One region of the Methylosinus sp. sav-2 genome, then DNA from elsewhere that is predicted to be linked to it. Evidence: predicted binding sites of a transcription regulator. Region 1 holds the regulator's gene; the other holds the start of a gene.

The links. The regulator PhoB, encoded in region 1, activates phosphate uptake and scavenging genes when phosphate is short. The targets are predictions, from matches to a motif close to TGTCATNNANCTGTCAT.
Region 2: a site for PhoB is predicted at 1,252-1,268, ahead of EDE12_RS13340 (esterase-like activity of phytase family protein). Genes of this name have one in related genera too.

Annotation. Positions count from the first base shown of each region.
Region 1 covers NZ_SOEJ01000001.1:262,780-270,215, reverse strand. The annotation lists gene EDE12_RS01260 (glycosyltransferase) at 1-529, shown strand, start outside; gene hpnC (squalene synthase HpnC) at 547-1,425, shown strand; gene hpnD (presqualene diphosphate synthase HpnD) at 1,422-2,285, shown strand; gene hpnE (hydroxysqualene dehydroxylase HpnE) at 2,282-3,526, shown strand; gene phoB (phosphate regulon transcriptional regulator PhoB) at 3,721-4,464, opposite strand; gene phoU (phosphate signaling complex protein PhoU) at 4,461-5,186, opposite strand; gene pstB (phosphate ABC transporter ATP-binding protein PstB) at 5,217-6,002, opposite strand; gene pstA (phosphate ABC transporter permease PstA) at 5,999-6,838, opposite strand; gene pstC (phosphate ABC transporter permease subunit PstC) at 6,842-7,436, opposite strand, start outside.
Region 2 covers NZ_SOEJ01000007.1:77,954-85,389, forward strand. The annotation lists gene EDE12_RS13325 (dienelactone hydrolase family protein) at 1-395, opposite strand, end outside; gene EDE12_RS13330 (hypothetical protein) at 563-754, shown strand; gene EDE12_RS13335 (hypothetical protein) at 867-1,181, shown strand; gene EDE12_RS13340 (esterase-like activity of phytase family protein) at 1,313-3,808, shown strand; gene EDE12_RS13345 (TetR/AcrR family transcriptional regulator) at 3,831-4,655, opposite strand; gene proC (pyrroline-5-carboxylate reductase) at 4,754-5,578, opposite strand; gene EDE12_RS13355 (YbjN domain-containing protein) at 5,584-6,087, opposite strand; gene EDE12_RS13360 (L,D-transpeptidase) at 6,541-7,074, opposite strand; gene EDE12_RS13365 (methyltransferase domain-containing protein) at 7,310-7,436, shown strand, end outside.

The DNA.
Region 1 (7,436 bases):
CCCGGTCGCCGGGGCGGCCGGCGGGGTGATGCTGGTGCGCCCCGCGGCGCTGGAGGAGGCCGGCGGCCTGCAACAAATCCGCGGCGCGCTGATCGACGATTGCGCGCTCGGCAAGCTCATGAAGAAGCAGGGGCCGATCTGGCTCGGCCTCACCGACGACGCCTGGAGCCTGCGGCCCTATCCGCATTTGCGCGATATAGAGCAGATGGTGACGCGCTCCGCCTATGCGCAATTGGGCTATTCGCCCTGGCGGCTGGCCGGCGCTGTCCTCGGCATGGGCCTCGTCTATCTCGCGCCGCCCATTCTCGCCTTCGCGGCGCCGGAGCCCGCGGCTTATATCGCGCTCGTCGCCTATCTATTGATGGCGCAGTCCTATATGCCGTCTCTGCGTTTCTACGGACGCAATCGGCTCGGCGCCTTCGCCTTGCCGGCGGTCGCGGCCTGCTATACGTGGTTCACGCTATTGTCGGCTTGGCGGCACACACGCGGGCGCGGCGGCGCCTGGAAGGGCCGCTACCAGGCCCCCTGAGGAGGATGAGCGATCACATGAGCGACATCGCCGCCGCCGCTTCGGGGAAGGGCCATAAGGACGAGAATTTCCCCGTCGCCTCTCTCTTCGCGCCGCGCCATCGCGCGGCCGTCCTCGCCTTTTACGATTTCGTGCGCGCCGCGGACGATATCTCCGACCATGCGACGCTCCCGGGCGATCAGAAGATCGCCATGCTGGACCGCATGGAGGCGGCGCTGCTCGGCTCCGGCGAGGATATCCCCGTCGCAGCAAAGCTGCGCGCCGAGCTGGCCGTCCGCGGCCTCGAGCCCCGCCATGCGCAGGATCTGCTCATCGCCTTCCGCCGCGACGTGACGCAATTGCGCTATCGCGACTGGGACGATCTCATCGATTACTGCCGCTATTCGGCCATGCCGGTCGGCCGCTTCGTGCTCGACGTCCATGGCGAGGATCGCGCGCGGACATGGGGGCCGAATGACGCGCTCTGCGCGGCGCTGCAGATCATCAATCATCTGCAGGATTGCGCGAAAGATTATCGCAATCTCGATCGCGTCTATCTGCCGCAGGACATGCTCGCCGCCAATGGCGCGAGCGTCGAGATGCTCGCCGCCGATCGCGCCTCGCCGCAGCTCGCCGCGACATTGCGCGCGCTGGCCGAGCGCACGCAGGGGCTGCTGAAGGAGAGCGCGCCTTTCGCCGATCTCATCGTCGACACGCGCCTCGCCATGGAAGTGGGCGCGATCCAGCGCCTCGCCGAGACGCTCACCGCGCGGCTGCGTGTCGCCGATCCGCTGAGCGAGAAGGTTCACGCCTCCAAGCGCCAATATCTGCTCACGGCGCTGGCCGGCGCCGGGATCACTCTGCTGCGCCGGCTCGTCTCGCCGCGCGCCGCCTCCGCCGCGAGCGTCGCGCGATGAGCATGGAGACGATCGCCCCCGAGGCGCCGCGGGTCGCCGCGAAAAGCTCTTTCTATCTCGCCATGCGCATTCTCGAGCCCGAGCGGCGCGATGCGATGTATGCGATCTATGGCTTCTGCCGCGCCGTCGACGACATTGCGGACGAGGAGGGCGACCGCGCCCTACGCCTCTCCCAGCTCGACGATTGGCGGCGCGATCTCGATGCGCTCTACGCCGGCCGCACGCATAAGCGTTGCGCCGATCTGGCGCGGCCGGTGCGCCGCTTCGGCCTCGAGCGCGCCGATTTCGAGGCGGTCATAGACGGGATGGCCATGGATGTCGTCGAGGACATTCGCGCGCCCGAGTGGGATCGGCTCGATCTCTATTGCGATCATGTCGCGAGCGCCGTGGGGCGCTTGTCGGTGCGCGTCTTCGGCCTCGCCGATGAGGCGGAGAGCGCCGGCGGCGCGCTGCCGACCAAGGCGCGCATGCTCGCCTATCACATGGGCCGCGCCTTGCAGCTCACCAATATTCTGCGCGATCTCGACGAGGACGAGGCGCGCGGGCGGCTCTATCTCCCGCGCGAGGCGCTGGAGGCCGCGGGCGTCGCCGATTTCTCGCGCGGCGCAGTGCTGGCGCACCCCGGCCTTCAGCAAGTCTGCGCTGCAGTGGCCGAGCGCGCGCGCAAGCATTACGCGGAATCGGAGCTGCTGATGCGCGTCTCGCCGCAGCGCGCGGTGAAGGCGCCCTATCTGATGGCGACGGCCTATCGCTCGGTTCTCGATCGTCTGGTGGCGCGCGGCTTCGCGCCGCCGCGCGCGCCGGTCTCCGCCTCGCGGACGAAAGTCCTGCTGGCCCTGCTGAGATTCGCGCTGACGTGAGCGGAACGACGCATATCATCGGCGCGGGTCTCGCCGGCCTCTCCTGCGCCATTCGTCTGACCGACGAGGGCCGCAGCGTCGCGCTCTATGAAGCCGCGCGCATGGCGGGCGGGCGCTGCCGGTCCTATTATGATTCCAGCCTCGATCTCGTCATCGACAATGGCAATCATCTGCTGCTCTCCGGCAACGCCACGGCGCTGGATTACGCCCGCCGCATCGGCTCGGTGGATGAGCTGGTCGGGCCGAAGGAATGCGCCTTCGACTTTTTGGACACGCGCGACGGAACGCGCTGGCGCATGAGGCCGAACGCCTCGCGCCTGCCCTGGTGGATTTTCGTGGCGGATCGCCGCGTGCCCGGCACGGCGCCTGCGGATTATCTCGGCGCGATCGGCATTCTCCTCGCCAAAAAGGGCGCGACCATCGGCGAGGCGATGAATTGCTCGGGCGTGCTCTATGAGCGGCTGTGGGGGCCGGTGCTGCTCTCCGCGCTCAATACGGAGCCGCGCTGCTCCTCCGCCGCGCTCGCCGCCGCCGTGCTGCGCGAGACGCTGGCCGCTGGCGGCGCCGCTTGCCGTCCGCTGGTCGCGCGGCGCGGGCTCGGGACGGCGTTCATCGAGCCGGCGCTGAACGCTCTCGCCGCGCGCGGCGCCGCGCCGCGTTTCGCCGCGCGGCTGAAGGGAATCGAATTTTCCGAAGAGCGCGCCACAGCGCTCGATTTCGGCGACGAGAAAATCGCGCTCGGCGAGAATGACAGCGTCGCGCTCGCCGTCCCGCCCTGGGCCGCGCAGGAGCTCGTTCCGGGCCTCGTCGCGCCGGATGATTTCCGCGGCATCGTCAATGCGCATTTCAAGATCGCGCCGCCGCCGGGGCAGCCGGCGCTGCTCGGCATGATCGGCTCGCTCACCGAATGGCTGTTCGCTTTCGAGGACAGGCTCTCGGTGACGATCAGCGGCGCCGATCGGCTGATGGACGAGTCCCGCGAGAGCCTCGCCGAGCGCATATGGGCCGAGGCAGCCGCCGCCACGGGCCTGCCGGCGGCGCTGCCGCAATGGCAGATCGTCAAGGAAAAGCGCGCCACTTTCGCCGCGACGCCGGCGCAGCAGCAGCGCCGCCCCGGCGCTGTGACGGGGTGGCGCAATCTCTTCCTCGCCGGCGATTGGACTGCGACCGGCCTTCCGGCGACGATCGAGGGCGCGATAAGGTCGGGCTATCGCGCGGCGGAGCTGGCGGGGCGTTCATAGGTCGAGCCCGCCGCCGCCGTCATCGCGAGGAGCGTAGCGACGACGCGATCCAGGGACCGCCCCACGGCTCTGGATTGCTTCGCTGCGCTCGCAATGACGATGGGCAGAGGGAGCGCGTGCAGACAAAAGCGAGCCTGAAGGCTCGCGATCCAAAGCGCCCCCTGGACCGCGAGCCTTCAGGCTCGCATCGCCCCTCAATTCCTCCCGAAGGTCTCGTCGAAGGAATAGCCGGTGCCGCGCACGGTGCGGATCGGGTCCTTCTCGCGGCCGCGGATAATCGCCTTGCGCAGGCGGCCGACATGCACGTCGACGGTGCGCTCGTCGATCTCCGCCGAGAGCCCCCACACGCTGTCGAGCAATTGCGCGCGCGAGAAGACGCGGCCGGGTTTTTCCATCAGATATTCCAGCAGACGGAACTCCGTCGGGCCGAGATGAATCTCGCGCCCGCCGCGCTTCACGCGGCGCGTCTCGCGGTCGAGGTCTATGTCGCCGGCGACGAGCCGCGTCGCCACGCGCTCCGGCCGCGCGCGGCGCAGCAGCGCATGCACGCGCGCCATCAGCTCCGGCGGCGAGAAGGGCTTCACCACATAATCGTCGGCGCCGATGGAGAGGCCGCGCACGCGCTCATTCTCGTCGCCGCGCGCGGTGAGCATGATGATCGGCATGCTGCGCGTGTCGTCGCGCGCGCGCAGCCGTCGGCAGATCTCGAGGCCGGAGACGCCGGGCAGCATCCAGTCGAGAATAACGAGATCGGGCTGCGATTCGGAGAGACGGATCTCCGCCTCGTCGCCGCGCTCTATATGCTCGACGAGAAAGCCCTCGGCCTCGAGATTATAGCCGAGCAGCAGCGCCAGCGCCGCGTCGTCCTCGACGACGAGTATGCGCGGCGCGCGGTCGTGCGGCGCCTCGCGCGGAGCGGCGACGCGGATTTCATTCATTTCGTAGGCTCATCCGGTTCCGCGCTGGCGGGAAGGCTCGCCGATTTGCCTTTGGGGCGGTCGGTCGGCATCGCCTCGCCAGTGACGAGATAGACGATTGTCTCGGCGACATTGGTGGTGTGATCGCCGATGCGCTCTATGTTCTTCGAGCAGAACAGCAGATGCGTGCAGAAGGAGATGTTGCGCGGGTCCTCCATCATGAAGGTGAGGAGATCGCGGAACACCGAATCTTCCAGCGCATCGAGCTCGCTGTCGTTGGTCCACACGGCGCGGGCGCGCTCGACATCGCGCTGGGCGTAGGCGTCGAGCACGTCCTTCAGCTGTATGGCGGCGACTTCCGCCATCGTCTTGAGGCCGATGACGGCGCGCGGCACGCGCGCCTCGGAGAGGATCTTCACCGTGCGCTTGGCGATGCTCTTGGCGAGATCGCCGACGCGCTCGAGATCGGCGGCGATGCGCATAGCGGCGATGCATTCGCGCAGATCGATGGCGAGCGGCTGCCGCCGCGCGATGGTGAGGATGGCGTTCTCCTCTATCTCCCGCTGCAGCGCGTCGAGGCGCTGATCGGTGGCGACGACGCGATGGGCGAGCTCAATGTCGAAATTGGCGAGCGCATCCATGGCTTCGGCGAGCATTTTCTCGGCGATGCCTCCCATCTCGGCGATTCTGCGGCCGAGCACTTCGAGGTCGCGGTCATAGGAGCTGACGATATGTTCGCTCATGGTCTCAATGTCCTCGTGCGCGATGCGCGCTCAGCCGAAGCGGCCGGTGATATAGTCCTGCGTCTTCTTGTTCTGCGGCGCGGTGAAGAGATTATTGGTCTCGCCGAATTCGACGAGATCGCCGAGATACATGAAGGCGGTGAAATCGGAGACGCGCGCCGCCTGCTGCATGTTGTGGGTGACGATGGCGATCGTGTAGCGCTCCGACATTTCGTCGATGAGCTCCTCGATCTTCGCGGTCGAGATGGGGTCCAGCGCCGAGCAGGGCTCGTCGAAGAGGATCACCTCCGGCTGAATGGCGACGGTGCGCGCGATGCACAGGCGCTGCTGCTGGCCGCCCGAGAGGCCGAGGCCGCTCGAATTCAGCTTGTCGCGCACCTCGTCCCACAGCGCCGCGCCGCGCAGCGCCGCCTCGACGCGCCCGTCGAGCTCGCTGCGCGAGAGCTTCTCGTAGAGGCGAATGCCGAAGGCGATATTGTCGTAGATCGACATGGGGAAGGGCGTCGGCTTCTGGAACACCATGCCGACGCGCGAGCGCAGCAGGTTGAGATCGATGTGCGGGTCGAGGATATTCTCGCCGTCGAGCAGCACCTCGCCCTCGGCGCGCTGCTTGGGATAGAGGTCGTACATGCGGTTCAATATGCGCAGCAGAGTCGATTTGCCGCAGCCGGACGGGCCGATGAAGGCCGTCACCTTATGGGTGTAGAGCGGCAGCGAGATCGATTTCAGCGCCTTCGACGACCCGTAATAGAAATCCAGATCGCGAACCGAGACTTTCGTCGGAATAGTGGCTTCGACAACCGGCATGGCGGTCATTTGTTTTTTCCCTGGCTGCTGAGCGCGCGCGCGGTGATGGAGAGCAGAAGGACGGCGATGGTGACGAGCAGAGCGCCGGTCCAGGCGAGCTGCTGCCAGTCCTTGTAGGGCGAGAGCGCGAATTGGAAGATGACGACGGGCAGGCTGGAGACCGGCGCGTTGAGATCCGTGCTCCAGAACTGATTGTTGAGCGAGGTGAAGAGCAGCGGCGCCGTCTCGCCGGAGACGCGCGCAATGGCCAGCAGCACGCCGGTGACGATGCCGGATTTCGCCGCGCGATAGGCGACGCGCATCAGCATATGGGAGCGCGGCAGGCCGAGCGCCGTCGCCGCCTCGCGCAGCGGCAGCGGCACCAGCAGCAGCATGTCCTCCGTGGTGCGCACGACGACCGGCACCACCAGCACGCCCAGCGCCAGAGCGCCCGCTATGCCGGAGAAATGCCCGACCTGCGCCACCACCACCGTATAGACGAAGAGGCCGACGACGATGGAGGGCGCGCTGAGCAGAATGTCGTTGATGAAGCGCACCACGGTGCTGAGCTTCGAGTAGCGGCCATATTCGGCCATATAGGTGCCGGCGAGCATTCCGAGCGGAGTGCCGAGCAGCACGCCGATCGTCGTCATCACCAGCGAGCCGGCGATGGCGTTGAGCAGGCCGCCGGTGGCGCCGGGCGGCGGCGTCATCTCGGTGAAGACGGCCGGCGAGAGGCCGCGCGCGCCCTCATAGATCAGCGCGCCGAGGATCAGCACCAGCCAGGCGAGGCCGAAGACGGTGCCGGTCCAGCACAGCGTGGTGGCGATCACATTGGTGCGGCGGCGGGAGGTATAGAGGGACAAGGGTCAGGCTCCCGATTTCTGCTCGATGCGCATCAGCATGAAGCGCGCCGCCGCCAGCACGAAGAAGGTGATGACGAAGAGGATGAGGCCGAGCTCGATCAGCGCGGAAGTGTAGAGGTCGCCGACAGCCTCGGTGAATTCATTGGCGATCGTCGCCGAGATGGTCGTGCCGGGCGCGAGCAGCGAGCTCGACACCTTATGGGCGTTGCCGATGACGAAGGTGACGGCCATCGTCTCGCCGAGAGCGCGGCCGAGGCCGAGCATCACGCCGCCGATGACGCCGACGCGCGTGTAGGGGATGACGACATAGCGCATCACTTCCCATGTCGTGCAGCCGACGCCCGAGGCTGCCTCCTTCAGCACCGGCGGGACCGTGTCGAACACGTCGCGCGAGATGGAGGTGATGAAGGGCAGCACCATGATCGCCAGAATGAAGCCGGCCGTCAGCATGCCGATGCCATAGGGCGGGCCGGCGAAGAGGCTCGACAGCACGGGAATGTCGGCGGTGAGCGAGATCAGCGCCGGCTGCACATGCTGCTGCAGGAAGGGCGCCAGCACGAACAGGCCCCAAATGCCGTAGATGATCGACGGGATGCCC
Region 2 (7,436 bases), on a different contig from region 1:
CCGCCGGCAAAGGCGACCACCGCCGCCGCCGGCCCCGGCCGCGCGACGCCGGCGAGCAGCGAGAGGGTCGCTCCTTGCGAGAAGCCGACCAGCGCCAGATGCGACGCCGGCAGCCGGCGCTTGGCCAGCGCCGCCTCGAGAAAGCGCTCGAGCGCCGCCAGCCCTTTGGCGAGCCCCTCTGGATCAGCGGCGTCGAACCAGCGCTTCACGCCATCGGCGCCGGCGGGCGCCTCGGCGGAGAGAAACTCGGCCTTTGGCATGGTCGGCGCCCAATTGAGCGCATGATCGACCATGGTTTGGCCGTCGGCGCCCTCCCCATGCAGCATCACGACGAGAAAAGCGGGCTTGCCGCAGGAGAGAGCGGCCAGCGCCGGCCCTTCCACAATGTCGGTCATGGGGTGCGTCCTCCGTGCGCCGGCGCCCCGCCGGCCAAAAAGGGAGGTTCAATAAGCGTGCCGCCGCATGTCTCGGCATATGGCGCCCAATCTGCTTCATCGTCGCCGCGCCGGAGACGGACCGGCGCACCGTGAGACCCAACGCAAAGCAACAGGAGGAGGACCGCGTGGCGGACTACAAAGTGACGGTCGAGGAGCAGGCCGACGGAAAATGGGCCTGTTTCCTGCACGTGCCGGGTGAGGAGCCGTATAATCTCGGCAAGTCGTTCAAGAGCGAGGACCGCGCGGACGCCTGGCTGACCGTCGGCGAGGCGACGACGGCGATCGATATGGCGGTGGCCAAGCTCACCAAGAAGTGAGCGAGCGGTAAGGGCCGCGACGCGCGCCTGTCGGATATCCGACAGGCGTTCCCGGCCCTTCGTCCATTTTGTCCCGCGCCGCCGAAGCCGCGCGCACCAAGGAGCGAAAAAAATGGCCGTTGATTTGAAGGGCGATTGGACCGACGCCGACATTGCGAAGCTCATCGGCTCGGTCGTCGACGACCGCGACTGGCGGCTCGAGGTCAGCACCGACGGAATCGCCTCGCTCGTCGACAAGACGGCGCATCCGACCGACGACGCCTATGACAACACGCTCCACTGCTTCCTCGAGACATGGATGCAGGGAACGGATTTCGTCGGCCCTTCGGCCGCCGGCGACAAGGATCTCGTCGGCAAGGTCGCCAAGGCGCTGCGCGAGAACTACCCGACACTCAAGGGCCTCAAATTCGTCTACGTGTCCTTGTGACGCTCGCGCATCGTGGCGCAAAGGCCACAGCGTGAAAATGTTTCCGCTCTGTTAACGATCGTGGCCAGACTGTCACCGAATCGTTAACAGGCGGCCATAGACCTCCGGCCAAGCTAAAGCCGGGGGATAAAATGCCTTTTCGTTACTGGTTGCTCGCGTCCATCTCGACGCTCGCGCTTCACGGCGCCGCAATGGCGCAGACCTATCGTACGCCCAATATCGTCGCCAATGACGGCGCCGCCTCCGTCGGCCTGGGTGGCGTGACCTTCACCAATCAAGGTCTCGTCGGAACCGGACGTCTTCCGGCGGGGACGATCGACTTCCTCGGCGACACGCTCGGCTCCTTCTCGAGCCTCGCCATCGACCCTTATTCCTGGCGGCGCAGCGGCTCGACTTTCGTCGCGACCATGCTCGCCCTGCCCGACCGCGGCCTCAACGATCCCGCCAATGGCGTCTTCTCCGATTATGCGGGACGGCTGCTGCGCTTCAACATCGCCTTCTCGCCCTATTCGGGCGCGAATCTCCCCGCCTCCACCAGCTCGCAGAATCAGGTGCAGATGACGCCCGACGGCGGCGTCCTGCTGCGCGACAATCAGGGCAAGACATTCACCGGCGCCGATTCTGGGTCGGGAGCCGTCAATCTCTTCGGCCGCCTCACGCCGAGCCCTTCCGCTGGCTCGATCGGCGCCGGCAAGCTATCGCTCGACGCCGAGGGGCTGGCCTTCAAGACCGACCGCAGCTTCTACGTCAGCGACGAATACGGCCCGTCGATCTTTTATTTCGACGCCAATGGCAATCTCGTCGGCTCGGTCGGAGTTCCCTCGGCGCTGCTGCCGCGGACCAATGGCGCGATCGACTTCAATTCGACAGTCGCGCCGACGACTGGACGCCGCAACAATCAGGGGCTCGAGGCGGTCTCGGTCAGCCCGGACGGCAACCGGCTTTTCGCGATCCTGCAGAGCGCGACGATGCAGGATCAGGCCTCTGGACAGCAGACGCGCAACAATACGCGCATCCTGGTCTATGATATTTCGCTCAATCCGACGCCGGCGGCGCCGATCGAGACCTATGTGCTGCAGCTGCCGACCTACAGGCTGAACGGCGATGGCGGCAGCGCCAATCGCACCGCGGCGCAGAGCGAGATGGTGGCGCTCAACGACAAGCAGTTCCTCGTGCTGGCGCGCGACGGAACCGGCCAGGGTCCGGCGGGCGGCAATCCGATCATGGTCAAATCCATCTATCTCGTCGACATCGGTCAGGCGACCAATATCGCCGGCACGGCCGCCGATACGACGGCGGGCGGTCAGGTCGCGCCCAATGGCGTGCTGAATCCGGCGATCACGCCGGCGCAGTCGGTCGAGCTCGTGAACATGCTCAACACGACGCAACTCGCCCGCTTCGGCCTCAATCTCAACAATGGCGCGCCCGGCCAGTCGGCGCAGTCGCAGCTCACTCTGTCAGAGAAATGGGAGGGCATGGCGCTCGTCCCGACGCTCGTCGAGGGCCGGCCGAACGACTTCTACCTCTTCGTCTCCAACGACAATGATTTCACCACGACCAATGGCGTGATGCAGGGCCAGAGCTATAACTCCGGCCAGAACAACGACAATATGGTCCTGGTCTATCAGCTCACTTTGCCGACCGCCGTCGATCCGCTGTTCCTCAAATCCATGCGCGATACGACGCCCCAGGTGCTCGGACGCATCGACGCCGGCGCTCTCGGCCTCGCCTCGAGCGCCGCCGCGCCGGTCATCGCGCAGCTGCAATCGATTCGACGCGCGCAGAGCGGCGTCTTCGCGGCGCAGGGCCTCTCCACCTGGCTCGGCGGAAATGTCGATTTCGGCCCCACTGCGTCGCGACCCGGGCTCGACGGCGACCGCACGCTCTATGGCGGCTCCTTCGGCGTCGATTATGGCTGGAAGGAGATTCGCGTGGGCGTCGCGGCGACGGTGCGCGCAGGCCAATATGGCGGCGGCGCGCTCGGCTATTTCGACATTTCGCCGACCGTCTCGCCGAGCCTCTACGCCGGCTATTTCGGCGATCTCTTCTATCTGCACGGAACGGCGACCTTCTCGCCGGACGTCGGCTTCTCCGACATTCGCCGCCTCGGCGCCTATGGGCTCACCGGCGTCGGCCGCACCAGCGTCGATTCTTACGCGTTCGGCGGCGAGATCGGCGCCAAGCTGAAGCTCGACGCCTTCCAATTCACGCCCTTCTTCGGCGTGACGCAGACCCATGCGACCATTCGCGGCTATACGGAGAGCGGGGCGGCCGGCGGCAATGTCGTCTATCCGGAGCACTCGACCTATGCGACGACGCTGCGCTTTGGCGGCGAGGTCTCGGCCTCTTTCCTCGGCGTCAATCCTTGGGTGCGGGTCGCCTATAATGAGATGCTCGACCGCGATCCCAGGCGTGTGAACGTCAGTCTCGCCGGCGTGCTCAGCCAAATGGCGACGCAGACGATCCTCATTCCGACCTATGATCGCAATTCCGTCACGGTCGGCGTCGGCGCGCAGGGCGATCTCGCGCCGAATATCGGCTGGCGCATCGGCTATGACGCCGATGTCGCGACTCGCAACGGGGCCGTCGCCCATTCGGTGACGACGGCCGTGCGCATCGGCTTTTGATGAAAGCGGGACGACGCCGCCGTCAAGCGGTGGCGTCGTCCGGATGCCGGCGATGGCCTTCGCCGTGGTGATGTCCATCGGCGTGAGGATGATCTTCGGCGTGGTGATGACGCCGACGCGCCTCCTCATAATCTTCCTCGAACTCATCGTCGCGGTCGCGCGCATGATGGCGGTGGCGACGGCGGCCGGTCATTCCGCGGAACACTGCCCGCGCCAGACCGCGCAGCGGCGAGGTCAAGCGGCTCACATCCTCGATCCGCTCGATCACCGCCTCGCTGCGCGAGAGCTCACGGTCGAGCGCGGCCTTGGTGCGGCACAGATCGACGTCGCGATCGTCGAACCAGGTTCCGAGCACGCGCCACCAGGCGATGGAGAGGCCTTGCAGCTTCAACGCGCCGAGCGCGCCTTCGCTGTCTATGTCGGCGGCCTCCAGCATGAAACGCATGGAATTGACCGTCTCGCGATTGAGCGCGGCCGCCGCCAGCGGATCGGTGGACGCCCATTGCGACACCGATTCCAGCGCATTGCGATAGGGCTCGAGCGCCTCGAGACGGCGCAGCAGCACCTCATAGAGCCGCTCCTTGGCGGGCTCCGAGGCATAGCGGCCGGCAAAATCCTCCAGCACCTGCCGGTCGATCTTGCGCGAGAAAGCCGCCAGCACCGCACCCTTGGACGGAAAGCAGTCGCGGAAATCCGCGAGCGAGACATCCGCGTCCTGGGCGATGTCGGAAATCGCGATATCCTCGAAGGCGCGGCGCGCCGCCAGCCGCATCAAGGATTCGACGATACGGTCGCGGACCGAGCCGCTTCCATTGCCTGTTTCGTTGGTCTTGCCGCTCGTCGCCATCGCCGCCTCCTCACATCGCTCGAAGCCAGCCGCTTCCAAGTCAATTTAGGCAAGCTAATTTAGGGCGTTTTTGCCGAATCGGAAGCGCTTTGCGCCGCTCAGCCGGACAATTCCCCCGCCCGGCGCTTCGCCGCGGCGACCGCGCGCTCCAGCAGCGGCGCGAGGCCGTCGCCCGCCATCAGGACCTCGAGCGCCGCCGCGGTCGTGCCGCCGGGCGAGGTGACGTTCTGACGAAGCGTCGCCGGCGTCGTATCGGCGCTCTGACGCAATAACTCGCCGGCGCCGGAAACGGTTGCGCGGGCCAGCCGCGCCGCCGTCTCCTCCGGCAGGCCGGCCTCGACGCCCGCTCTGGTCAGGCACTCGACGAAATAGAAGACATAGGCCGGACCGGAGCCGGACACGGAAGTCACGGCGTCGACCAGCGGCTCGGTCTCGACCCACACCACCTCGCCGACGGCGGCGAGCAGAGCCTCCGCCAGCGCGTGATTCTCCGCATCGACGGCGGGCGCGGCGAAGGCGCCGGTGATTCCGCGGCCTATGGCGGCCGGCGTGTTGGGCATTGCGCGCACGAAAAGCCGCGCCTGCGGCAGCCGCGCGGAAAGATCGGCGACGCGCTTGCCGGCGAGAATGGAGACGATGAGCGTATCGGCGCCGGCCTCTCCCGCGATCGTCGGCGCGACTTGATCCAGCGCCTGCGGCTTCACGGCGAGCAGAAGCGCGCGCGGGGCCTCGCGATTTTCGGGGTTGAGGCGAAAGCCGCGCTCCTGCGCGAACGAGACGAGCGCCGGCGAAGGCTGCGGCTCGACAATGGTCACGCCCGCGCCAGAAAGCCCGCGAGCCGCCCAGCCCTGCAGCAGGGCGAAACCCATTTTTCCGGCCCCGACCAGAGTGATGGAGCGGGGCAGCTCGGCCGCGTCGGCCATTTGGATCACGCTTCTCCCTTGGTCTCGAAGGTCGCGGTCTCGAGCGCTTCCTTAGCGCCCTTGCCGGCCCAGAGCACGAATTGGAACGCCTGATAATAGCGCTCGCAGGTCTCCAGCGCATGGTCCAGCAGAGCGGCGCATTGCGGGCCGGAGGGTTGGGCGCCGCCAGTCAGCAGCAGGCCCTGGCGATGCATGACCACCCCTTCGGTCGGCCAAAGATCGAAATGGCCGACCCAGAGCTGCTCGTTGATGGTGCGGATCAGCGCCTGCGCCTCGGTGCGGCGGCGCTCCGGCACCCGCAGATCGAAGGCGCAGCTCACATGGAGCGTCTCGAGCTCCGCCAGCCAGGTGAAGGCCACATGATAGTCCGTCCAGCCGCCGGCGACCGAGATGGAAATCTCGTCTTCGGCGTCACGATCGAAGCTCCAGTCATTGGTGGCCGCCAATTGCTCGACGATGTCGACGGGATGCAGGGGACGGTCGAAGTCTTTGTCAGGTGCGATCAGCATGAGCGAAACCTAATGTGAGGGTCGGCCAGACGAGGGCGACGGACGCTTCTCTCTTCAGAGACGCATACGCTGACTGCGAGCCTCGCGTTCCCGTTGTTCGGGAACCGCCGACGAAACGAATCGTCCTGCTCGTTCACTATACTCGAAACGATTGAAATGCCGCCGACTCAACTCTTCGTGGGCGCGAACCTCAAGTGCGTTCGTCGATTTGTCGCACAGTGGTGGATTCGTTCCGGCCGGTCTACAGGCGGCGGGCCGACGTCCACAAGCTGAAGCATTCGCGGAACGAAAAACCATGGGACAAGTCTCCGCCGCTCGGCTTGCGCGAAGCTGCGCGACGGCCTTGGAGCTGTTCCGCTTTCGTCTTTCGAGCGCGTCATCCGCTCCGATCCGATCGGATGACGCACTCTATTATCTATTGGGGCGTGAGTTCTGATCGATCGAAAAGCGTGATCAGGGCGTCATGACCACCGGCGTGCCCACGCCGACGCGCTCATAGAGGTCCACAACATCCTCGTTCAGCATGCGAATGCAGCCATAGGAAGCGGCCGTGCCGACCGAGGCGCGCATCTTATTGGTGGTGCCGTGGATCGCCACCTGATTGCGGTCGAGCGTCAGGGCGCGGACGCCCATCGGATTATGCGGCGAGCCGCCATGGATGAAATTGGGCAGCTCGGGATGGTCCTGCTTGACCACCGCCGGCGGAACCCAATCGGGATTCACATATTTCCCGTCGATATGGGCGTAGCCGGACCATTCCTTGCCGGCCTTGGGCACGGCGACCGGATACCGAATGGCGGTGCCGTCCCCGTTAACCAGGAACAGGCTGCGCTGGCGGGCGCTGATGACCACAGTGCCCGCCTGAACCGGGGCGCTGTAGGAGACGACATTATGCGCCGCGCTCGCCGTCCCCGGCAGAGCGAGGCCGCCCGCGAGCGCCGCCGCGGCCGTGAAACTCGAAATACGCTGACGAAACGAAATGCACATGGCTCACCTTCTCCGAATGGCCGGCGTCGCATTCGAACATGTCGCGCATTCTAGCTTCGGCCACATTCCGCGCCAGCCATCCCATAGTTGCGGTTACGGTTTAACACTAAGATTTCCTTACCTGTCTCGCTAAAGCGCGACAAATGCCGAGAAATCCCCGCCTAATTTCCGCGGCCCCATTTCCGGCGCGCCGGGCGGCGGTTGCGCGGGCCGCGCGTTCGGGGCATGACGGGGCATGGAGAGAGGACAGTCCGCGCCGGCGATCTTCGATCGCGCTCTGCTGCGTCGCCGGCTGGCGCGGGCCGCAGCGCGCGGCGCGCCGGATTTTCTATTGGCGCGCGCCGCCGATGATCTCGCCGACC